DNA from 3 places in the Geobacillus sp. B4113_201601 genome. Region 3 is predicted to be linked to each of the others. Evidence: predicted binding sites of a transcription regulator. Region 3 holds the regulator's gene; each other region holds the start of a gene.
What was found. The regulator Rex, encoded in region 3, represses fermentation and respiration genes when NADH is low (regulators of the CRP and FNR family bind a similar motif). The targets are predictions, from matches to a motif close to TTGTGAAATATTTCACAA.

Region 1 (8,156 bases), on a different contig from region 3:
GTGAACAATAAAAAGAGGCCAAAAGTGGATACTTTTGGCCTCTTTCGATGGTTACGATGCGTACCGTTTCGCTGGTTCGCCGGCTTTTTTGCCGAAGACGATTCGATTCAATAAGAAGCAGATCAAGGTAAACAGGCTGAGAAGCATAAACCCGAGCACGTAAGAACCAGTCGCATCTTTGATGATGCCCATAAAAATTGGCGGGAAAAAGCCGCCCAGTCCGCCCCATGCGCCGACAAGGCCAGTGACGGTGCCCGTTTCCGCTGGGAACAGCTGCGGCACGAGCTTGAAGACCGCACCGTTTCCTAATCCGGACATCATCGCCAATAACAGGCAGGCGGCCGTCATCACCCAAATGTTTTCCATTCCAAATGCGATCACCAAGGCGCCGATTGTCATTCCAGCGTAGACGAACGTCAATACCCGCTCGGCGCCGATTTTATCGCCAAGGTTACCCCCGATCGGCCGTGCGAGTGTGGCGAGTACGGTAAACCCAGCCGCGCGCATCCCGGCATCGACCGGTGTCAACCCATACAAGTCAACGAGGAGCGACGGCAAGTAAATGCCAAAGGCGACAAATGCTCCGAATGTGACGAAGTAAAACAGCGACAATGTCCACGTATGTTTGTATTTCAACACTGACAGCGATTCACGCATCGTTTTTTGTTGCTTTGGCTTCGGCATATCGGGGGTGAAAAACCAAACGAGAATAAGCATGATGACGATCGGAATGATCATTCCCCAAAACGCCCACGAAACGCCGAAAGCGGCAGCGATCGATGGAACCGAAAAGCTGGCGACCGCTGTGCCGAAATTGCCCATCGCGTTAATCCCGAGCGCTGTTCCTTGTTTTTCCGGCGGAGTCAAGCGCGATACGAACGTTACCGAGATCGCGAACGACGTCCCGGCCATACCGATGAAAAACGCCCAAAACATTAACATCGCATACGAATCCGCAAACCCTGCGCCGATGAGCGGAATGATTAAAAACAGGAGCAGCAGCGAAAACAGCCTCCGCCCGCCGATCCGGTCCGTCCAAATGCCAAGCGGCAGGCGCATGACTGAACCGAGCAGCACCGGAATGGCGACTAAAATGCTTTTTTGCGTCGATGTCAGGTCGTACATTTCTTGAAACGTGCTCGCCAGCGGCGAAAAGACGGCCCAAACTGCGAACGAAAACATCATGGCGAATGTCGTAATGGGCAGCAGCGCTTTTTGTTTATTCATGAAAAGCCCCTCCCTAATCTTCAAAAATATGTGGCTTTGTTTGTAATTCCATCATACGCGGGCGAAGGAAATTGATTTGTGAGGTTTATCACGTTCTTGCTCGTTGTCACCATTTTGTCAAAGTCGCTGTCACTGTTTTGCCACATATAGAAAAAGAGGGTGTCTCAAAAAGCGATGAGACGCCCTCTTCATTACCGCATACACGCATCTGCCTCGTCCGGACATCCTATATACCGTGTTTCACTCGAATACAACGGCTCTTTTGAATCAGCCCCATGATTTGGCCGCGCATGAAGCTATAAGGAACACCGTTCGGCTGACCCCCCTCTCAAACTGCTTGTTGCAAACAGCCTGTTCCCTCACCCGCTCGCCCGTATCTCTTGCCTCATAAACAACCAATAAGCGATCGCAAAGCAGACGAGGGTGGCGGCAATCAAGGCGGTCGCTTGCGGCCAAATGAGCAAGACACTTTGCGAGAACGGCAGCGGGGCGGCAACAGCGCCGGCCGTTTGTTCCACGGTGACGATCCCTAGCGTCCGAACGTCCGGCGAAAGCAAAGCGGTCGTGGATTCGTTGAACAAGTAGCTCGGAGACAATCTCATGAGACCAAGCACCAACTCTTGACGGCCGACCGCCTGCTCAACGGACGTAATCGCATCAGACTGCAAAAACGACTTCGCAACTACTTCCACGATCATCGCGTAAAAAAGGTTGAAAAACAGCCAAACGGCCAGCGCTGACAACGCAGATGTCGCCGCTTGGCGGAAGACGACGGAAAACAAAATGCCGAGATTCAGCCAAAAGGCGATATACACAAGGCATAACAACAAAAAGCAGACCATGCGGGCAAACTCTTCGAAAGTAGGCGGAATCCCCAAGACCAAAATGCCTAATGCCGTCACAAGCAAGCCGAGGGAAAGAAACAACACCGCATTCAACAACAACGCGACGACAAACTTGCCGTTGATGACGTAATCGCGCGGGATCGGCTGTGCCATGAGCCGGCTCAGCGTCCCGCGATTCCGCTCCGAATTGATGGCATCAAATCCAAGCGCGATGCCGAGCAGCGGTCCGAGAAAACCGACAAACGTCACAAACGATGGCAGCGTTCCGTCCGAGACAGTGAATAATTTTAAAAACAAGTAGGCGCCTTTCGCGATTTCCTTGGCCTCTTCCGACGAATCGAGCGCGTCCCGAATCGTCGTCATCGCCGTATACAGCGACCCGAAGCAAGTGAGCAAGATGAGAGCGATCAAAATGATCATGCGCCAACTCGTCAAATAATCGGCCAGTTCTTTTTTGACAATGGCCGAAAAGGCGCTGCTTGCCCCTCTTATCCGCTTCTTCTCATCAAGCACCCCCGCCTTCAGCCGTTTTCCCCATCTTTTTGCATATGAAAAACCACCGTTTTCCCATCGCCCCTTCTTACGGACCTTCAACGTCCATCCCTCCCTTCAAAATAGCGAAATGGTGATGGAGATTGAAGGTCTCAAGCCGTTCGCTGCTCGCGACTACCAATTGTGGATTGTGTACACGGACAACGAGATGAAAGGAGAGCTATTGACGATCCGCCATGGGGCATCGCGCATTTTGATCACCGGCGAGGACGTCAAACGGTTCAAACAAATTAAAGCAAGCCTCGAACCAAAAGGAGGAAGCGTGACGCCGACCGGACCGGAAACGTTTATTGTCGATCTCAAACACGAATAGACGCCAAAGCCCCCCTTTTGCCACAGGCCAGCGGCCCGTGTCGCTCGCTCGTTCATCCATCCGCCGCAAAAAGGCCCCCGCTGCGTCCGGGGGCGGCAAGCCAAGCCGGGGACAGCCGCCCCCGTTGGCCTAGCGGCGGTTTGCTTCTTTGTTTCGTAGCGCCTTCGGAATATATATAAATCGACTGTCGATGAGCAAATTTGCTAACACAAATTGACAACCAAACAAAAAAGGAGACATGAACCCGATTCCTTGAGTAAAATAGATGTGCTCAAACCCGTTCACACAAGGAGGTTCATGTCTTAGGAATCGATAAGCACATCATCAAGGAATCCACCAATTTTTCATGACGTTGGGATTGGCGCTTGATTTCTCGAAGCCGGTCATCAAGCATCTCGTTTACCTTGTCGACGCCTTGTACCAAGGGATGTTCGGGGACATTGACGGATGTCCGGTACTGGAGTTTTCACCCGCATCATCGAACCACGCTCAGCCACTTTTTCACGAAAAGCCCTTGGAACGAGGAAAACCGGCTTGAGAAGCTGCAAGAATGGATCCTTCGCCAGATCGAACGCCTAGCCAAACGGGAGAATCAACCCCTGTTCCTTTCGATGGATGATCCCATTTGTCAAAAAACGAAGCCTTCGTCACGGGCAACGCACGCCATTCAAGGGTGTGACTGGCCTTTCTCTCACAGCGATCATCAATGGGTCTGGGGGCATTCGCTTGTTTGGCTGATGGTGCACACCTTCTCGCAAGCGTTTCCGTTCGCCTTTCGTCTGTATGACAAGACGGCGGGAAGAAGCAAAATCGTCCTAGCGATCGAGATGCTTTCTTCGCTCAAAGAAAAGTGGACTCGGCCGATGTGCATGGTATCCGTCCCAAGCGCTCATCGAAGCCTGCTTGAAACAAGGATTCCATGTCATCGCCATGCTCAAGACGAACCGGATCCTCTATCCGAAAGGCATCGACATTCAAGCGAAGGAGTTTGCCCGCTATATCGAACCCAACGACACCCGCCTCGTCACGGTGGGGGAACGAGCGTTACCGCGTGTATCTCACAAGAAATAGATTTTGGTGGAAATGGCACATTCCATTCACTCGTCGGCCTCCATTTTACTGTCATGGCTGGACGCGTTAGTGAAATCCCACACATTTGTGATAAAATCACTATCATCAAACAAGATTATTTCACTTTTTCAAGTGTAAAACGGTTGATTCTATATACTTCGTCACAAAGAACATCAATATCTTCTTGATTGTGACTAGTGAGCAAAATCGTCCTTCCCTCTTCCCTAAACTTTCGAAGCAAATTGCGGATCGTTTCGACGCTATCAGCATCTAAAGCATTGAATGGTTCATCTAAAATTAATGTTTGTTGATCTTCCATAATGGCTTGAGCAATGGCCAACTTTTGTTTCATTCCAAGTGAATAATGTTTTACCTTTTGCGGTGATTCTGGATTTAATCCAACCATTCTCATCGTTTGCTTGATTTTGTCATCATCGATTTGGTTTCGAATGAGGGCTAATGCTTTTAAATTTTCAAATCCTGTCTTCCCCGCTATATATCCTGGCCGATCAATGATAATTCCAAAATTACTGGGAAAGCGCTTATTCGTGCCCAACACTTCCCCGTCCACAATCACGCTACCTTGATCAGGGAGTAGAAACCCACATATAAGTTTAAAGAATACGGACTTTCCCGAGCCATTGGGGCCAATAATTCCATAAATTTTCCCTCTTTCCGCCGAAAAATTCACATTTTCTAAAATCGTTTCCCCTTTAAATGATTTGCTCACTTGATTCAGTTGAATATGCGCCAACATTCTCACTCCTTTTTAGAAATGAAGATCTTGCTTGCGAAAAACATACAGCAAGAAAACAATCATTAAAACATTCCATAACGCTAAAATCGCGCTTATGCGATACACCGAGCTATCGGTAAGTAAATACGACATGCTATTTAATCCAGATGGAACGATCCCCCAATTGTTAAGGTGCGGTAACATAAAAAATGAAAGTAAAGCGATCCCAACGAAACTATAAAACGTTTCTTTGCTTAACCAAGCAATAATAAACACAAATAGCACATAAAATGATAGTTGAAGATAACCATTGACAAAAAAATGATAAACGATTTTAAGCACGGTGACCGAACGCTCAATAGAGACATAGAAATCAAAAGAGAACCCATTCAAAAAAGAAATGAATAAGGCTAGTAAAGCTAAGGCGAACAAATATACCCCAATATATAACATTATCTTGCAATACCAACCCCAAAACCATCGACTGGTAGACTGATAACGCAAAAGCTTGTAATATCCCATTTCTGACAATTCCTTCTGCAAATACAGTTGAACCCAATAAACCAGTCCAAAATAGAGAATCAAATAGCATAAAAATGGCTTAAAATAAAACGCCTGATTTGAACCGCCTATAAACATGAAAAGAAACTGATCCCAAATCGTTGTTCCTTCTTTTCCTCTCATACCCGCCCATAATGACATGACAATCAAAAGGATAGCCGCATAGTCATTCCAATTGTATAATTTTAAATTCAAATCTAATAGGTTAATAACCAAGATAAGTAGGATCATCCCCACTGTAACCACTACAATCGATATCCATATAGTTCCGAATTGCATAACTCCCGAATGCAAAATCAAGTAATTGCATAAATTGAGTAAGGAATGGGGAGGAAGAAGTTTAAATGACACCCCAGCATAGACCCATATAAGAACAGCAGCGAATACGACTATCCTTTTGTACTGCCATTTCACATAAAGAATAGCCAACAGAAGGTGAAAACAACTCACACTCAAAACAAGCAACGCTAAATGCAGCAACAATGCCAAAAAAGGACTAGTTATCAATTTTTGTAATATTTGCGTTTCGCTCAAAAACGCGTCCATCTTACTAAACGGGCTCCAGCCAGCAAAATGAGGAGCACCAATTGACAAAACTCCGCTCACTGCTCCCCAGACGATGATGGATACGCCGACAATTTGTATAAATTGAGCTAATGTCGCATATACCCAACTTCGGTAAGAACCAAATCGTATGAAGATCGTATAATCAAAGTTAGATGTAATAATTACTAAAGAATGATAGAGAAAAAAAGGCAAAACAAAGTAAATGATTAGATAAATATTGCCAAAAGAACTATGCACCAGATCCCATTTATTCAACTGCAGTTTGCTTTGAAGGGAATGAATATACATCTGCTCTTTGGCTCTTACACCATATATGTAAATCATCACTCCAAAGAGAATCCACTTGACTTTTAGTAATTCATTAAAAAAATTGCTCCATTTATTGTTTATCATTCTAATCATGATACTGATGCAACCTTTCTTTTAGATAAACGATCAATATAACAACAATAAGGCATAAAACCCCGAAAGGCACGAATGCCGTCCATAAAGGTTGCTGTGATATGCTAAAAGGAAAAATAGCATAAGTCGGAGAAAATTGGTCATATCCAAGAACTTGAGCAATAAAGTTTCCCAGCAAATAATAGATGAATGGAATGGAAAGCGCTACAAACGCCTTTTCTAAAATCATGACGAGCAACAACCCCATTGTCGCATACATCATCCCATTTAGACCAACCCATAATGAATAAAGGATCCCATATGGCAACGTCCCTAAGACCAGTAATTGCTCGAATGTGGTATGAGGAATTGGATTGCCATCGGTTGGATACAAACGAACGATCCCTAAATGAGGTTCAACATACACACAAAAAACAAATGGAAGAAATACAATGAAAAACGCGATCAAAAAGGACAAAATCGCATTGGCGATTAGTTTGCCAAAAAAGTAAGTTGTCAAAGAGATACGGATCCGCACATAGGGAAGAAAATAATTTTTTTGTTCACTTGGAAAAGAAATCGCGTACACAAGAATCATGATAATGGGAAAAAGTAACGGCACAAAATTGGAATTTACACGCAGGAAAAGATCCAACTGTCTATAATAAACATAACCATCCTTTATCAACGCAAATTGAATGGAAGGCAGAACTAACACCAATGCAGCCCAAACTACCCATTGTCGCCAAGTAAAGACTTTCAAAAATTCAACTTTCACTTGATGGCCTAACATGTTCTACACCCCTTCCCATATACTTCTATACGAGGAGAAACATGATCATGCACGTGTTCTGCAACTGTATTATATCACTTAGTACATATGAGAACAAGGGGGATTTTGGGATTTGCTAATTTCAGACAGTACGAACCCGTTACACACTCGAAACCGATCGAGCTTATGATCGGATCCCCTCTATAATATACATGCGACATGAAGAGCCAACCTCTCGGTTATTCTGCATATCAGTGAAATCGGTGAACAATTGAACATTAGTAAACGAACTGTCGAACACCACGTATCATCCATTTTGCGAAAGCTGAACGTCAAATCACGGTCCGGAGCGGTAGGAAAAGCGTTTATGCTTGGATTGCTTCAGTAACCGCGGTTTTAGGGGAGAGTCGAAAAAAGAATACGTTTGATCAAGCACCACTCCTCCAATCAGCCAAATGGCTATCTCTAAACATCTTAAAGAGATTCGACAACGCTAGGCAGATAACGTTAAGAAAATGTGATCGGTAAAAATCGAACATTCTGACTATAATAAAGAAACCTTGAAAGAGTTTTGACTCATTCAAGGTCATTGACCATCTACTATTCTATTTTGTTTTTACAGCTTCCCTTAATTGTTCTACTACACTTTTTAGCCATTGGATTGGAGTCACTCCAAGGGCAGGAAAATATACCCCGTCTGCACAGTGTTGTATGTATTCATTCTTTTCATCATCTGAATACTCGCTATTAATGAATTCCGTTAAAAATGCAATCGCAGACTCAAGATATTCCTTACTTTCTTCTGTTAACAATTCTTGTAATGCTTCCTCAGGCGAATCAATGTCTTGATGAAACGTTCCAGCTAGAAACTGAAAAACTGGATCTCCCGGATTATTTTTGATCAGCAAGCATCTTACCCTCCATTCCGTTATTGAGTTGGATAACCAGTTAAAATAAAATTCCCTGCCCCATCTTTCTTTAATACTATCTTAGCATTTGTCATATTTTCAACTGTCGTCGAACCTCTTTGTACCCCGCGGCCAATAATTTCTGTACCTTGATAAGGCAGAACCAAAGTCGATTTCGCTTTTGGATTGCTTAACCATTCTTGGATCATTTTCTGGTTATTTG
Region 2 (8,156 bases), on a different contig from region 3:
TTTCGTTTGATCTTTTGTCGTCAGTATATATTCATTGGTTGTTTCGCTTAACTCCAAGTAAACACCTGTCGGGGCTTTATACGTGCCGTCGGATAATTTCGTGAATATATGGAGTGTGCCATCTTCATCCGTAAATCTTGCTTCATTTCCTTGGGCAACGATATTCATTTCCGCATCGCTATGCCATCCTTTTCCGAACAATCCAACCGATGTGGATAAACTATTGTAAGTTCTTGTGATTCCAAGCCCCGGTCCTCTTCCGGAAATAGAAACATCGTCTTCGTCTATAATCAGATTACCGGTAGCAGCATTCACGCTGCCATACGGAACATCAATGATGGACCAGTAATCTTCCTTTCCTAAATACTCATTCGCCTCCGGAATTTTCACCGTCAATGCATTGCTAGAAAATACTGTTTCCCCATCCGCATTGTATGCACTGAGTCGGAAGTAGTAATTGGTGCTTGTGGCGTATTTTGTCCCCATTTTCGCATACATTGGAGAAGGATCTTTCGGAAGTTCCAATCCTTGTCCATCATGATGCAATGTTAAGGTGCTGGAATCCCCCTGTTGAATTTCCTCCGGAGTTGGCCAAATTCCTTTATTTTGCGTCGTCCAATGGTCCACGTCTCCTACATCAAATGCTTCATAGTAAAGTCCATTAAAAATCCATACTTTGTATCCTGTTGCACCAGAGATTTTCTCCCAGTCTAACATGACATAACCCGAGTTGCTTCCTAATTGGTTGCTGTAAGCAAACCCCGAAGGCGCTGGCGGCACTCGCAAGTTCGGAATACTAGGCATATACGCATCCGAAAAGACGGTTTCCCCTTGAGAGTTATAGGCGCTTACTCGAATCCAGTAGTTGGTAGCCGTTGCGTATTTTGTTCCTGCATTGGCATAGACCGGGGACGGGTTAACAGCTAATTCCGTGCCGAGACCATCGTTTAAATGCAACTTATATCTACCTGCTTGAATTTCCGTAGATGTTGGCCAATACTTTTTGTTTTTCGTTGTCCAAGAAGTGACGTTCCCGACATCTAGCGATTCATAGTAGGAGCCATTAAAAATCCAGATTTTATATCCCGTCGCTCCACTCACAGGATTCCATTTGAAGTCAATATATCCTGTTCCGTTTCCGTTTGTATAACTTACCCCCGTCGGAGCAGATGGTTTCGCCAAATCCGGAATGGTCGGCATATACGCACCAGACATGGCGCTTTCGCCTTGAGGAAAAATCGCACTGACTCGGAACCAGTAGTTCTTGCTATTCGGATAGCTTCCGCCTGAATTTCGATAGACCGGGGAAGGATCGACAGCAAGCTCCGTCCCTAACTGATCTTGGTGCAGGTCATATCTTCCGGCACTAATTTCAGAAGCGGTCGGCCAGATTTTTTTCCCTTTTGTACTCCAAGAAGTGACATTTCCTACATTAAACGCCTCATATGATTTACCGTTATAAATCCAAACCTTATAACCCGTAGCGCCAGGAACCGGATCCCATGATAAATTGATATATCCTGTGCCATCCCCATTACTGTAGGCCGTTCCTGTCGGCGTATTGGGAACGGGGATCGTATACGTAACGGACAAATATGGTTTATAACTGCTGTTCGTAGTGGAAACAACTTTTTTCCAATACGTTTGTCCATTGCCATTCGTATGAAGTTTAAATCCGTAATTTGGCTTTGTCTCTGATGCCCATTCTTTTACTGTATTCGTGACATCAAACTGCGCCCATTGGTCTCTTGCAACATCCACCTTGCCAATGTTGGTGGAGGAAGGCTTATTATTCCACGTTAACGTGCTCGCGGACCATGAGCTGTCTACCGCATCGAGCCATAGCCCTGTTGGCGTTGTCGTATAATACGAATGGGTGACATAGACATGGAACGTGGCATTTGTCACATTCATATATTTGATGCTTGATAAATCCGGGTGCAAAAATCCATAGCAAGTGCCTGTTGTTCCATCATAATACCCCACCTTTAAAACGTATTGTCCCTGCGCCGAATCCCACTTACTTGATGAGGAACTATAGTTGGTTGTCGGATAGGCGCTCATTACAAATGCATCAGCAGACACCTGAACGGAAGTACTCGGGTCAATATAAACAGGGTATACACGTTTAGGGTCTTTCAGCCATTCGGGATCGGCTTTAACCGTTAAAATGTACCCTTCATCATCTTTTTGCAGTTCATAACTTACATTCTCCGACCGTTGAGCTTCTCCAGAATGCTCATCAACATGGGAATCCACCATAAAAGGTTTCGGCAACTCAAAAACCTTTTCATGTTCTTTATTTGTCAATAAAATGGATCCATCATCTTGGATGTCTGCTTGTAAATCTGTTTTCAGACGAAATTTGAAAATATGATAGCCAGTAAAAGAATGAAGAACTAAATCTTCTTTCGTTGACTCGTTAAATGTAATATTTTGTAGGTCTATACTTGGAAAAATGTTTTTGTGTAGAATTTTGTTGTCTTTTTTCTGATAGATAGCCTTTGCATCCTTCGCCTTGATCGGCTTCACTTCATTCCCAGATGTCTCTAAAATCGAATAAGAGATAAAATGTCCATTGTAACGAAACGTAGCGTATTCTCCATTGAACATTTTTTTGTAAAAGGTAGTTTCCAAAACGGTGTTCTCCGTCTCCACACCGTTCTCATCACTCGCGGAGTCCGTTAAATTCGAAGATGTTTCCTCAAATAGCGGCTCTCCCTTTTTCTTACGATGAATCGGTTCAAAGTAGATCTTCTTGGTAAACGTCCCATCACCGTTGTCGTACACTTTGGTGTTAGCGGTTCTCATCTCCACGATTTCCCCTGGCTTGTGTTGACGTTTCGGGGCTTCCGGCACCTTGGGTGGCTCTTCTTTTGGCACTATACGGCCAACTCCTGATTGGATCGTTTCGGCGAATCCCTTTATCGGGATGCTTGACACCATTAAAGCCCATACAACCATCCAAACTAACCATCGTCGCAAACAAATGTTTCTCATATGCTCCCCTTCCTTATTTCCATTATTTTTACAATAAAATTGTATCTTTCCTCCTCCCTGCCATCCACCGTTTTCGACAGACAAAATTCGACATGACTTAGGGTTGGAACGTCCACAATCCGATAAATGAATGTTGAAATGCTTCCCTTCTTTAATTGATTTGGGAACGAGCATGGAAGAAGAGGAGGTAGGCTTTTGAAACGATCCATTGCAACACCGTGACAAGGAATTCATGCCCATTTTGCATCATGCTTGTGCAATGAAAAAGCCATATCGCCTAACCAAACAAAAACCCCAAACGGTCATTGATGTCTCCCGTTTGGGGTTCGTTCAAGAGTAGAGCACGATCATGGCAATGAAAAAGTACGCCGCGTTGGCGATTTCCAAGATGCCTAGTTTCATGATCGGCAGCGATTTTCCGTATAAGTAGACGGCGCGAATGGCGCTCGGCGCGTAGGCCAAAACGGCGAACGGCTCGCCGATGGCGATGAGACCGGCAATCAACAAGGCATGGTATCCCCATGACAGCCATTTGTATCGCACGTTTTTCTTTTCGCGAATCATCGTTTTGACGTAAAACGTGCTGCCAATGAAAAAGAGGAAGGAAAACGCGGCCAATTCGAACGCTTCCACCGTCAATTCCCCGCGCCCGACATAAAAGGCGCCCAAGCCGCCGACGCAAAACGATGCGATGGCCGCAACATCATTCCAGAAAGCGCGCTCGTTCTTTTTCTTGCTGTAGTAGATGTTTACTAGGAAAAACGGAATCATCGCCAAGCCAAAGAGAACAAGGGCCGGCCGCTGCAAAAGGGAAACGGCTAGGGACGGCGCGGCGATGACGCCATAGCGAATGGCAGCGGGCACGTACGGCTCGTTCCGCTTCGTTTTGACCGCCATCAAGAGCGGATACGTCGCCAAGTAGAGGGCAAGCCAAGCGAGAAAGAGCGGCGCGTGAACCCACGTGAGTCCGCCGGCGTATGCCCCGAGCCAAAACGGGATGATGAGCATCGCCCAAGCGCCATGTTGTTTAGGCATCACCCATTTGCTTTTGTTTGCCATCGCTCTCACCCCCCGCTCACTGGCGGAATAAAAGCGACTGTATCGCCCGGTTGAAGCGGCGCGTCGTCGCGGGCGTACTCCTCATTGACCGCGGTCATGACGCGGTCAAGCGGCAAGCCGTAACGCGCTTCCACTTCTTCTTTCAGCTTTCCTACGGTGTCGGGGACGTGCGGCCATGTCACTTGCCGCTCGCCGACTTGTTCGCCCAAATGGGCAAAAAACAAGAGACGGATCATCATTCATTCACCTCCGGCTTTCCGGACGGATAAGCTTTTGTTTCCAGTTGATCGCCAATCCATGCACTGCCATCTTCCCATTGTTCTTTTTTCCAAATCGGTACGATTTGTTTGATCCGTTCGATGGCGTAGCGGTTCGCTTCATACGCTTCCGCGCGGTGTGGCGAGGAAACCGCGATGACGACGGCGATGTCGCCGATCTCAAGGCGCCCGATCCGATGGGTGATCGCCGTTTTCGCTCCCGGCCATTGTTCGGCGATTTCCGTTCCGATTTGCGCCAGCATTTTCTCCGCCATCGACACGTACGCTTCATATTGCAAAAAGAGCGTCCGCTTGCCGTTCGTCCATTCGCGCACCGTGCCGGCAAACACGGCAACCGCGCCGGCTTCCGGGCGCATCACTTTTTTCATCACATCCTCGACCGAAATCGGCTCGGACGTGATGACAAACAACGATTCCGTCATGTCCCTCTTCTCACCTCATTCATCAACCATGGGATATATGCGGCCTCATCAGCCAGCGAAAACAAAGGGTGCGGCAACGGCCGGGAAAGCGGTTCCCAGGCGATGACGGCGCGGATGTTGGCGAGGTGCTGAAGCGACGCCCAATCTTCCTCGGAGCGCACAAGCACGACTTTCGGATGGAGCGCCTTCTTATAGCCTTCGACCAGCACGAGATCCAGTCGAAGCGGCGCATAAAGCGCCAACACATCATCCAACCGCCACAACGGGCGGCGGAGATGCAGCTGCAACAGCCCGTCCCCTTCCACCGCTGTCGCCACCGCCCCGGCCCGCTCATGACGGACGGAATCGACGCCTTCCGGCCGTGCCGGCTCGCCGCCATGGCCGTGATGCTTCACCGTCCCGACGCGCCATCCTTCCCGGACGGCGGCCGCCACCCATTTTTCGACGAGCGTCGTCTTGCCCGTATGTTTATAGCCGACAACTTGCCAGACGTTCATTCGCTCGATCCCTCATCATCATCGAGCAGCCATACGTCCACCTCGTCACCCTTAGCGAATCCTCTCGTCCCGCCCGGCAGCACCATCAAGGCGTTGGCCGCCGCGAGCGAGGTGACGATGTTCGACTTATCCATGCCGACCGGTTTGACGATCAGCCGGCCGTCAATCGCTTCGATTCGGCTGCGCACGAAGCGGGTGAACGGATTCGGTTTGGGAAAATCGGCGCCGAGCGTGGCCTTCACTTTTTTCAAATACGGCTTGGGGGAAAACAAGCGCGTCCGCACGACCGGGCGGACAAACAGTTCATAGCCGACGTAGCACGCCGACGGATTGCCGGAGAGGCCAAACAGCAGCTTGCCATTCCACTCCGCGACGGTCGTCACGCTCCCCGGGCGCATGGCGATTTTGTTAAACAAAACGTTCGCCCCCAGCCGCTCGTAAATGGCGGGCAAATAGTCGTAATCGCCGACCGAGACGCCGCCGGTCGTCATAAGCATGTCCACTTGATCGAGCGCCTCGCGCACGGCGTGAAAGCACGCGTCAAAGTCGTCGGCCAGCTGGCCAAAATAGATCAGCTCAGCGCCGCTTTTGAGCGCCTGTGCTTCAATCATGTAGGCGTTGCTGTTGCGGATTTTTCCCGGAACGAGCGGTTCAGAAACGTCAAGCAGCTCGCTGCCGGTCGCAAACAAGCCGATCCGCGGCTTTTTCGCCACCTTCACTTCGGCGTAGCCAAACGTCGCCAACAGCGCCGCCACTCCCGGATTGATGCGCGTTCCTTTTTCGACGAGCGGTTGTCCCTTTTTGGCATCTTCTCCTTGAAACGAGATGTTGTCGCCGGGGCGGAACGGGCGCTTAATCGACATATACGTTTTTCCATCCCGTTCATACTGTTTGGCCAGCTCCAACATGACGACCGCATCGCACCCTTGTGGAATTTGCGCTCCGGTCATCAGGCGCACCGCTTGAAACGGGCCGACGGGCTGTTTCGCCACTTGTCCGGCGCCAATCGTTTCGATCACTTCAAACTCGACCGGACGATCCAACCCCGCTCCTTCCGAATCGGCGGCGCGAATGGCAAATCCGTCATACGGGGAGCGGTCAAACGGCGGCACATCATGGTCAGCGCGCAAATCTTCGGCCAAATAGCGGCCATACGACTGGCGAAGCGGCACCGTTTCCTCTTCTCCCACTCCGGCGTAACGCATCACCCGAGCGATCGCTTCCGCTACAGGAATCGGGGTTCGTCTTTCGACCATGTCTCTCTCTCCTTTCGACTATATGGCTGGCGGCTATGGTCTCGTCCTTTTCACGTGGTTGCAGCGGTTTGATGCCTCCCGCCAGCATTTCATCACCGACACTCACAGCGGCGATATGCGCCAACATCCTTTTCCTCGTCTAGGGGGCCGGTGATTTAAGGAAGCAGGCCGTTTACCGGCCTCGTTTCTCAAATAGAAAAGCCTTGTCGCATCGGTATCGCCTTTCACACGCTCCCCCCATCGTTCATAGAGAAACAACCGTTTTTCACCAGTCATCTAGGGGGCCGGTGATTTACTCACGCAACCGCTTCTCGGAATCGTTTCTCAAGTAGAAAAACTGGTTGTATCAGCTTCTATGTTCACGCGTTCCATCATCGATCAAGGCAAACAGCGGTTTTTCACCAACCTTCTAGAGGATGTTGACAAGGCGACCGAAGGCGGGACGCGAAGTGCGCCAACATCCTTTCCCGCGTCTCGCCGAACAAAGCGGCCGACGGTGCGAGCTCTTGCCTCACTTTATCCGCCTAGCGGTATTGTTCCTGACTATAGTTTAGCACGTCTTGAGCCCGATGTTCGACTCGGTCGACCGGCTCTTTTGTCTTGATTGTACATAAAAACGAAAAGTGCCGTTGTGATGTTGATCACATTCGTTCTCCGTCTTCATTTTTTCGCTGCTGTGAGATGAATCACAACGTGGCCGCGGAAAACACGGTATGCTGAAGCTGTAACGATTGGATCAATGGAGGGATGATGAATGGAACAGCGGTTTACTGAACAATCATTGATTGGCGATATTGTCACTCAATTTCCGAAAGCAGCTGATTTGTTGAAAGCGCGGCGCATCGATTTTTGCTGCGGCGGACAGCGTCCGTTAAAAGAAGCCATCGAAGAGCGCGGACTGGATGGCGAAGCGCTCCTTCGCGAGCTGAACACCCTTTATGCGGAGGCGCAAAACAAGCCGACCCGAAACTGGAGCGAAGCGACGCTGACCGACTTGGTCGATCATATTATCAACACGCACCACCGCTATTTGAACGAGGAACTGCCGCAGCTCAGCCCATATGTCACAAAAGTATTGCGCGTACACGGCATGCACCACCCGCACCTTTCCCGCGTGCATAAACTGTTTCACGAGTTAAAAGCGGAACTCGAGCAACACTTGATTACAGAAGAAACAGAAGCATTCCCGCTCATTTTCCAATTTACTGACAACCCCTCGCCGGAAAACCGGGAGGCGGTCGAACAGGCTGTTCGCGAACTGGTCAATGAGCATGAGATCGCTGGCGATTTGATCAAAGACATTCGCGACATCACCAACGACTTCACCCCGCCGGAAGACGCGTGCGGCACGTATCGGCTCGTTTACAGCCGACTCGCCGCGCTCGAAGAAGATTTGTTTACCCACATCCATTTAGAAAACAACGTCCTCTTCCCGCGCGTGCTGGCGGCGGTAAGAGCATAAGCAAGCAAACCCTTCCCCCATTTCTAAGGCAAAGGCAGGCGCAGCGAGCGATGAACAGGCCGCTCTTCGCCGGAAAGAGCGGCCCTTCTTCTTTGTCATCCGCCAATATACGACATTTCAATTTTCTTCCGTTGCTTCGCCGTTTCTTCCGTCCGTTCTTCTGAATAGCGATCTGTCCGCTG
Region 3 (7,858 bases):
TAGTGGTGATAGCGGAGGGGAAACACCCGTTCCCATCCCGAACACGGAAGTTAAGCCCTCCAGCGCCGATGGTAGTTGGGGCCAGCGCCCCTGCAAGAGTAGGTCGCTGCTAGGCAATCAAATTCACCAGGGAGTAGCGACACGCCTAATTCCCTTTTTTCTTTTCTAAAATAATCTCTAGACGTGGACGATCCAGCGGCCAGTTAAATGGAAATGGCTTGTGGATCGTCCTTTTTCTTTGCTTTCTTTATGCTGGTATGCCGTCTTGGAGTTGGAAGTAGCGATGCAGCATTTTCTTATGGTACAATTTCAAAAGCGAGAGTGAAGATGATAAAATGGAATAAGGTGGAACAGAATGAAGCATGTCGAGCTGCTTGTACATTCTTCTGAAGAAACGAAAGCGGTCGCCCGTCGTCTTGCGGAACGCCTTGAACCGGGAATGGTGATTGCGCTTGAGGGTGACCTCGGTGCGGGAAAGACGACATTTACGAAAGGATTGGCTGAAGGATTAGGCATCCAGCAAAACGTCAACAGTCCAACGTTTACCATCATCAAGCAGTACGAAGGCCGATTGCCCCTTTACCATATGGATGTGTACCGTCTTGAGGATGAATGGGAGGATCTTGGCTTTGATGAATACTTTGGCGGTGACGGGATTACGGTTGTGGAGTGGGCACACTTGATTGCTGGCCAGCTTCCGGCCGAACGTCTGACAGTGTATTTGCTTGACCGCGGTGGGGATGAACGGCTGCTTCGTTTTGAGCCGCTGGGACAACGCTATGAACAGTTATGCGAGGAGATTTTTGGCGCATGAAAGTATTAGGGATTGATACATCAAACACACCACTTGGTCTTGCTTTGGCGGATGGAAATGTTGTGAAGGGCGAATGGATCACGAATGTGAAAAAAGATCATTCGCTCCGTGCGATGCCGGCTATCGAATCGCTGTTTCGCCAATGTGGGATGGCCCCGAAAGACCTTGATTTGATCGTAGTGGCCAAAGGGCCCGGGTCTTATACAGGAGTACGAATTGGCGTGACGATTGCGAAAACGCTCGCTTGGTCGCTCGGTATTCCGATCGCCGGTGTGTCGAGCCTTGAAGTGCTCGCCGCCAACGGCCGTTGCTTCTCTGGTTTGATTGTCCCATTGTTTGATGCGCGGCGTGGGCACATTTATACTGGGCTTTATCACAGCGACGGGAGTGTGCTTCGCCAAGTTGAACCGGATCAACTTGTGGTGGCGGATGAGTGGGCGCGGCGACTAGGAGAGCGGGGAGAGGACGTATTGTTCATTGGTGCGGATGTGCCGTTATATCACGAGCTGTTTCAGCGCGTCCTAGGTGGGCGGGCCCATATGGCTCCTCCGTCATTGGCGTTGCCGCGCCCGAGCGAGCTGGTGATGCTCGGTAAAGAAAAAGAGCGTAGAAATGCCCATACGTTTGTGCCAGATTACCTCCGCTTGGCTGAAGCGGAGGTGAAATGGCTCGCAAAACAAAAAGGGGAACGAAACGATGGGGATCGATGTACAATTTCGGCCAATGACCATTCATGATATTGATGAAGTTGTGCAGGTGGAGCGGGCATCGTTTACCGCGCCTTGGAGTCGGGAGTCGTTTTATCATGAGTTGATGTACAACCGCTACGCTCTCTATATTGTAATGGTGCATCGAGGGCGAATCATTGGCTATGCCGGGATGTGGTTGGTCATTGATGAAGCGCACGTCACGAATGTTGCTATTCTTCCCGAATTTCGTGGCCAAAAACTTGGTGAGGCGTTGATGCGTTGTCTGATGGATCTGGCGAGGCGACAAGGGGCAGTGACGATGACGCTGGAAGTGCGTGTGTCCAATCATGTCGCTCAATCGTTATATCGGAAACTCGGGTTTCGCAACGGCGGTATTCGAAAACGATATTATCCCGATAATTTTGAGGATGCGTTGGTGATGTGGGTGAAGCTACATGAATGAAGATGTGTATGTATTAGGGATTGAAACAAGCTGTGACGAGACTGCCGCCGCGGTTGTTAAAAACGGAAGAGCCATTCTGTCCAATGTGGTCGCTTCACAGATGGAAAGTCATCGGCGGTTTGGCGGCGTCGTTCCTGAGATCGCCTCGCGCCACCATGTGGAGCAAATTACGCTCGTGATTGAAGAGGCGATGCAGCAGGCGAAAGTGTCATTTACCGACCTTCAGGCTATCGCTGTGACAGCAGGGCCAGGGCTTGTCGGGGCGCTTCTTGTCGGAGTGAACGCGGCGAAAGCGTTGGCGTTTGCTCACGGCATTCCGCTTGTCGGCGTGCATCATATCGCCGGGCATATTTATGCCAATCAGCTCGTGTCGGAAATGAAATTTCCGCTCTTGGCTCTGGTCGTTTCCGGAGGGCATACAGAGCTCGTTTACATGGAAGAGCACGTCAAATTCAAGGTGATTGGTGAAACGAGAGATGACGCCGCCGGTGAGGCGTATGACAAAGTGGCTCGCGCTTTGGGGCTTCCGTATCCGGGAGGGCCGCACATTGACCGGTTGGCCCAAGAAGGAGAACCGACCATTGATTTGCCGCGGGCGTGGCTTGAGGAAGGATCGTATGATTTCAGTTTCAGCGGCTTAAAATCGGCGGTGTTGAATACGCTTCATCGTGCTAAACAGCGCGGCGAGGAGATCGATCCGAAGCAGATGGCAGCCAGTTTTCAAGCTAGCGTGGTTGAAGTGTTGACGACAAAGACTTTGCAAGCAGCCAAACAATATCGCGTCCGGCAAGTGTTGCTCGCTGGTGGAGTGGCGGCCAACCGCGGGTTGCGGACTGCATTAGGGGAGCGAATGAGGCAGGAGCTCCCCGGTGTGGAGCTGGTTATTCCACCGTTATCGTTGTGTACCGATAATGCGGCGATGATTGCGGCCGCGGGCACGATGTTGTACTGGCAAGGCAGGCGGTCAGATTTGGCATTGAACGCTGATCCGAGCTTGCCGTTGGCATAATGTAACGAAGGACAAACCGATGGGCACAATCGGCGGTTTTGGCGGCGGGCCAACCGCCGTTTCTTTTTTTAGACGGCAAGGATGGATTGGTGGCTCGATTTGTGCATAGTTTCATCCACAGGTTGTGGATGATGTGGAAATATGGCGTAAATAGGATGAGTATGAGGAAAATAATACACAGCTATGTTGAACAAAATTGAGCTGTTTTTTGTGGACAATGTGGAAAAATCGGTGAATAACCTATATTTCACTGGATAGATTGTGGATTTCTTTGTGGATAGTGTGACTAATTAAAACCGCCCACCGAAATAACCGGCGGGCGGTTGGTTATGGTGAGTCATAAAGCTGCTCCCATTCGGCCAGCAGTTGTTCCACTTGCTGCTTTCGCTCCTCGTTTTCTTGCACAAGCTGTTGTGCTGTTTCGTAGTCGTCATAAACGGACGGATCGCATAGTCGCTGTTCGGCTTGGGCGATTTGCTCTTCAAGCGCGGTGATTTCTGCTTCGATTTCGGCTAGACGGCGTTGACGTTGACGCTGGCGTCTTTTTTCCTCTTTTTCTTGTTCATAAACAGATTTCGCCGACTCGTTGCTGCTCGGAACGATTGGGCTGGCATCCAAACGGGCTAACTCACGCATTTCTTCTTTTTTGGCGATATAGTAGTCATAGTCTCCCAAATATTCGCTAAGGCCGTCGCTTGACAGCTCGAGCACCTTCGTAGCGATGCGGTTGATGAAATAGCGGTCGTGGGAGACGAACAAAATGGTGCCTGGATAGTCAATCAATGCCTGTTCGAGCACTTGTTTGCTGTCGAGGTCTAAATGGTTGGTCGGCTCGTCCAGAATGAGAAAATTGGCCTGCTGGAGCATCAGCTTCGCGAGCGCCAAGCGCGCCTTTTCCCCGCCGCTCAACGCTGAGATCGGTTTTAAAACGTCATCGCCCGAAAACAGGAAGTTGCCGAGTATCGTTCGGATTTCTTTTTCTGTTTTAAGGGGGGAAGCATCCCATAATTCGTCCATGACTCGTTTATTGGACGACAGGTCGGCTTGATCTTGATCATAATATCCGATTTGAACGTTCGTGCCGTAGCGCAAATGTCCGGCCTGAATGGAAAGCTGCCCGGCGATGGCTTTCAACAGTGTAGATTTGCCGATGCCGTTTGGACCGACCAACGCGACGCTTTCGCCGCGGGCGATGCGGAAGCTGATATGACGAATGACCGGCTCGTTCCGGTAACCGACGGCCACGTCTTCAGCGATGAGCACTTGTTGACCGCTTGGTCGTTCGATCGTGAAAGAAAATGATGCCGATTTTTCCTCTCCGACAGGCCGTTCCATTCGCTCCATTTTCTCCAGCTGTTTGCGCCGGCTTTGCGCCCGCTTGGCCGTCGAGGCGCGGGCGATGTTGCGCTGAATAAACTCTTGCAATCGGGCGATTTCTTCCTGTTGTTTTTCATATCGCTGTAGCTCTTGCTCATATTGCTGCGCTTTCAGTTCCAGATAGCGGCTGTAGTTGCCGTTGTACGTCCGCAGCTTGGCGTTGGACAGCTCGTACACGTGATTGACAACTTTGTCGAGAAAGTATCGGTCATGGGAGACGAGCAAGAGGGCGCCCGGATATGCCTGCAAATACTGTTCCAGCCAAGCGAGTGTGTCCAAGTCTAAATGGTTGGTCGGTTCGTCTAAAATCAGCAAATCCGGCTTGGACAACAGCAGCTTTCCGAGAGCGAGCCGTGTTCGCTGTCCGCCGCTTAACGAAGAGACCGGCGTTGTTTGATAATCGTATGAAGAAAATTGCAATCCGTGCAAGACGGAACGAATGTCGGCCTCATATTGATAGCCGCCTTGTTCCTTATACTGCTCTTGCAGTTCATCGTACATTTTCAGCGTTTTTTCATAGCGGACGGGATCGGCGAGCACATCGGGATCGCCAAGCTGAGAGCCGAGCGCAGCCAGCTGTTGTTCCATCGCTTGAAGCGGTGCGAACACGTCGAGCATTTCCTCCCAAATGGAGCGTGATGATTCCAACCGGCTCTGTTGTGCCAAATAGCCGATTTTGAGATGGTTTGGTTTGATGATTTCACCGCTGTCAAAAGATAGTTCGCCGGCGATGATTTTTAATAATGTCGATTTTCCCGCTCCGTTTCGGCCGACAAGGGCGATGCGGTCGCGGGACTGTATTTCTAGTTTAATATTCGATAAAATAAGGTCAGCGCCAAAATATTTCGTGAGTCCACGCACTTGCAAAATCATCATGTCGGTTCACCTCTCGGAATAGTTTAACGTATGTCGCTCAGACGGTCAAAGACAGAAGGAGAAAAATCATGTATAGTGTAGACATGGAGGAGATGGCTTTGTCATCGTTTACCCATTTTAATGAAGAGGGACGCGCGAAGATGGTCGATATCACGGGCAAAGAAGAGACGGTCAGGGTCGCGGTGGCGCGAACGAACGTCACTGTCAGCCAAGAAATTTATGAAAAAATCAAAGGCCGTGACATTAAAAAAGGGGATGTGCTGGCCGTCGCCCAAGTGGCAGGGGTCATGGCCGCCAAAAAAACGGCTGACCTGATCCCGATGTGCCACCCGCTGATGCTAAAGAGCGTCGATTTCACGTTTTCTTGGGAGCATGAAGAAACCGAGCCTCGTCTTGTCATTACAGCGACCGTGAAAACGAAAGGGAGCACGGGGGTGGAAATGGAAGCGCTGACGGCTGTTTCGGTTTGTGCGTTGACGGTATACGACATGTGTAAGGCGCTCGACAAAGGGATGACGATCGGTCCGACGTATTTGGTCGAAAAAACGGGCGGGAAATCCGGCCATTATCGACGGAAAACCGATTAGCTAGGGGATGAGACAATGAGCAATGAACAACCGAAAATTCCGCAAGCGACGGCTAAGCGGCTGCCGCTTTATTACCGATTTTTAAAGAACTTGCATGCATCAGGAAAGCAGCGCGTCTCTTCCGCTGAGCTGAGCGAGGCGGTGAAAGTCGATCCAGCGACGATCCGCCGCGATTTTTCGTATTTTGGCGCGCTCGGCAAAAAAGGATACGGGTATAATGTCCATTATTTGTTGTCGTTTTTTCGCCAGACGTTGGAAGAGGATGAAGTGACTGAAGTGGCGCTGTTTGGAGTCGGCAATTTAGGCACCGCTTTTTTAAACTATAATTTTTCGAAAAACAATAACACGAAAATTGTGATGGCGTTCGATGTTGATAAGCAAAAAGTAGGGACGACAGTCGGCGGCGTGCCCGTCTATCATCTCGATGAGCTGGAAGAACGGCTGCGCGGCGACATTCCGGTCGCTATTTTAACCGTGCCGGCCTCCGCGGCTCAGGCGTTGACCGATCGCCTTGTCGCCCAAGGGATTAAAGGAATTTTAAACTTTACTCCGGCGCGGCTGAACGTGCCTGACCATATTCGCGTTCACCACATCGATTTGGCCATTGAGCTGCAATCGCTTGTGTACTTTTTGAAAAACTATCCATCGCCATCGGCAAAAGGAGAGAATCATTCATGAAATATATATTGCTGGCTGTTTTGATTTTGCTGTTGTTTGGCACGAAAAAGCTGCCGGAACTAGGGCGTTCGTTTGGCGAGTCGCTGCGCGAGTTCAAAGACGCCACCAAGGGTCTTGCGGATGAGGACGAAACGAAAACCGACCGGTGATAAGGCGGGATGAGGAACCATGAATGACAAAGAGATGTCAGTGTATGAACACCTCGGTGAACTGCGAAGGCGGCTGATCATTGTGCTCGTTTTTTTCGCTGCGGCGTTGGTGGCGAGCTTCTTTTTCGTCGATGATGTCATTATCTATTTGCAACGGACGGCTGAGACAAAGCAGCTGACCATGAACGCCTTTCGCCTGACCGATCCGATCAAAGTATACTTTCAGTTTGCTTTTGTCATTGCCGCCGTGCTGACGTCTCCGGTGCTGCTGTATCAAATTTGGGCGTTTGTCAGCCCCGGTCTGTATGAAAAAGAGCGGAAGGTAACGCTAAGCTATATTCCGGCATCGATTGTTCTTTTTTTGGGCGGCGTCAGCTTCGCTTATTTCGTTTTGTTTCCATTTGTCGTTCGATTTATGAACCAGCTGGCTAAACAGCTGGGGGTCCAGCAAATGATCGGCATTAACGAATATTTCCAGTTTCTGCTTCAGCTTGTGCTGCCGTTTGGCGTTGTGTTTCAGTTGCCGATCGTGGTGCTGTTTTTCACTCGCTTAGGGCTTATCACGCCGCAGTTTCTTGTTCGCGTTCGCAAGTATGCGTATTTGGTGCTGTTAATTATCGCGGCGATTATCACGCCGCCCGATGTGTTGTCGCAAGTGATCGTCATGATTCCGCTCACGCTTTTGTATGAAGGGAGCATTTGGATCGCAAAAATCGGCTACCGGAAGGCGCGATCAGCGGCGGAGCAAGGAGACAACGAGTAAAGCGGCGCACGGCCAAAGCCATTCTCAAACAAAAAATTCCATAGGCAGCGATCTGCCCTCCACTCGGGGGTGAAAATCTCGCGCCGGTCCGGCATTTTCATGGGAAAGATCTATGGGCAGCGCGATCTGCCCTTCACCCGGGGATGCAAATCCGCGTCAGTCCGGTATTTTCACGGGAAAGGTCCACGGGCAAGTTGTGATCTTCCCTCCAGACGGGGATGAAAATCGCCACTTGCCGACGGGGATGTTCGCGAGAAACAGATTAAGGGAGCACGGATGGGCATATCATAAAAAAAGGTGTCCCGATGGTGAAGTGACCCCTGTCAAGTAGACAAGAATAAAAAAGCACATTTAAGCAGCCTGAGTCCTATATTCATAAGGGCTCAGGTTGTTTAATTTCTTTTGGAAACGTTCGTGGTTATAAAAACGAATATATTGGTGTACAGCCTCCTT

Region 1: the regulator Rex is predicted to act here: its motif matches at 1,304-1,321, upstream of B4113_RS04625 (nitrate/nitrite transporter).
Region 2: the regulator Rex is predicted to act here: its motif matches at 7,187-7,204, upstream of ric (iron-sulfur cluster repair di-iron protein).

What each region holds. Positions count from the first base shown of each region.
Region 1 is NZ_LQYX01000035.1:16,572-24,727, forward strand. Features, by position in the region: gene B4113_RS04625 (nitrate/nitrite transporter) at 52-1,227, opposite strand; gene B4113_RS04630 (ABC transporter permease) at 1,587-2,666, opposite strand; gene B4113_RS04635 (anti-sigma factor) at 2,701-2,937, shown strand; partial or broken gene B4113_RS04640 (IS701 family transposase) at 3,284-3,994, shown strand; gene B4113_RS04645 (ABC transporter ATP-binding protein) at 4,124-4,762, opposite strand; gene B4113_RS04650 (permease) at 4,778-6,274, opposite strand; gene B4113_RS04655 (ABC transporter permease) at 6,267-7,046, opposite strand; partial or broken gene B4113_RS18520 (response regulator transcription factor) at 7,279-7,413, shown strand; gene B4113_RS04660 (contact-dependent growth inhibition system immunity protein) at 7,631-7,933, opposite strand; gene B4113_RS04665 (RNase A-like domain-containing protein) at 7,954-8,156, opposite strand, start outside.
Region 2 is NZ_LQYX01000035.1:4,522-12,677, forward strand. Features, by position in the region: gene B4113_RS04570 (DNRLRE domain-containing protein) at 1-2,262, opposite strand, end outside; gene B4113_RS04575 (YwiC-like family protein) at 3,331-4,059, opposite strand; gene moaD (molybdopterin converting factor subunit 1) at 4,065-4,295, opposite strand; gene B4113_RS04585 (molybdenum cofactor biosynthesis protein MoaE) at 4,295-4,759, opposite strand; gene mobB (molybdopterin-guanine dinucleotide biosynthesis protein B) at 4,756-5,256, opposite strand; gene glp (gephyrin-like molybdotransferase Glp) at 5,253-6,512, opposite strand; gene ric (iron-sulfur cluster repair di-iron protein) at 7,267-7,974, shown strand; gene moaA (GTP 3',8-cyclase MoaA) at 8,070-8,156, opposite strand, start outside.
Region 3 is NZ_LQYX01000080.1:4,811-12,668, reverse strand. Features, by position in the region: rRNA gene rrf (5S ribosomal RNA) at 1-115, shown strand, start outside; gene tsaE (tRNA (adenosine(37)-N6)-threonylcarbamoyltransferase complex ATPase subunit type 1 TsaE) at 356-814, shown strand; gene tsaB (tRNA (adenosine(37)-N6)-threonylcarbamoyltransferase complex dimerization subunit type 1 TsaB) at 811-1,551, shown strand; gene rimI (ribosomal protein S18-alanine N-acetyltransferase) at 1,511-1,966, shown strand; gene tsaD (tRNA (adenosine(37)-N6)-threonylcarbamoyltransferase complex transferase subunit TsaD) at 1,959-2,975, shown strand; gene B4113_RS11230 (ABC-F family ATP-binding cassette domain-containing protein) at 3,303-5,228, opposite strand; gene moaC (cyclic pyranopterin monophosphate synthase MoaC) at 5,327-5,815, shown strand; gene B4113_RS11220 (redox-sensing transcriptional repressor Rex) at 5,831-6,493, shown strand; gene tatA (twin-arginine translocase TatA/TatE family subunit) at 6,490-6,642, shown strand; gene tatC (twin-arginine translocase subunit TatC) at 6,662-7,405, shown strand; gene B4113_RS21205 (IS3 family transposase) at 7,757-7,858, opposite strand, start outside.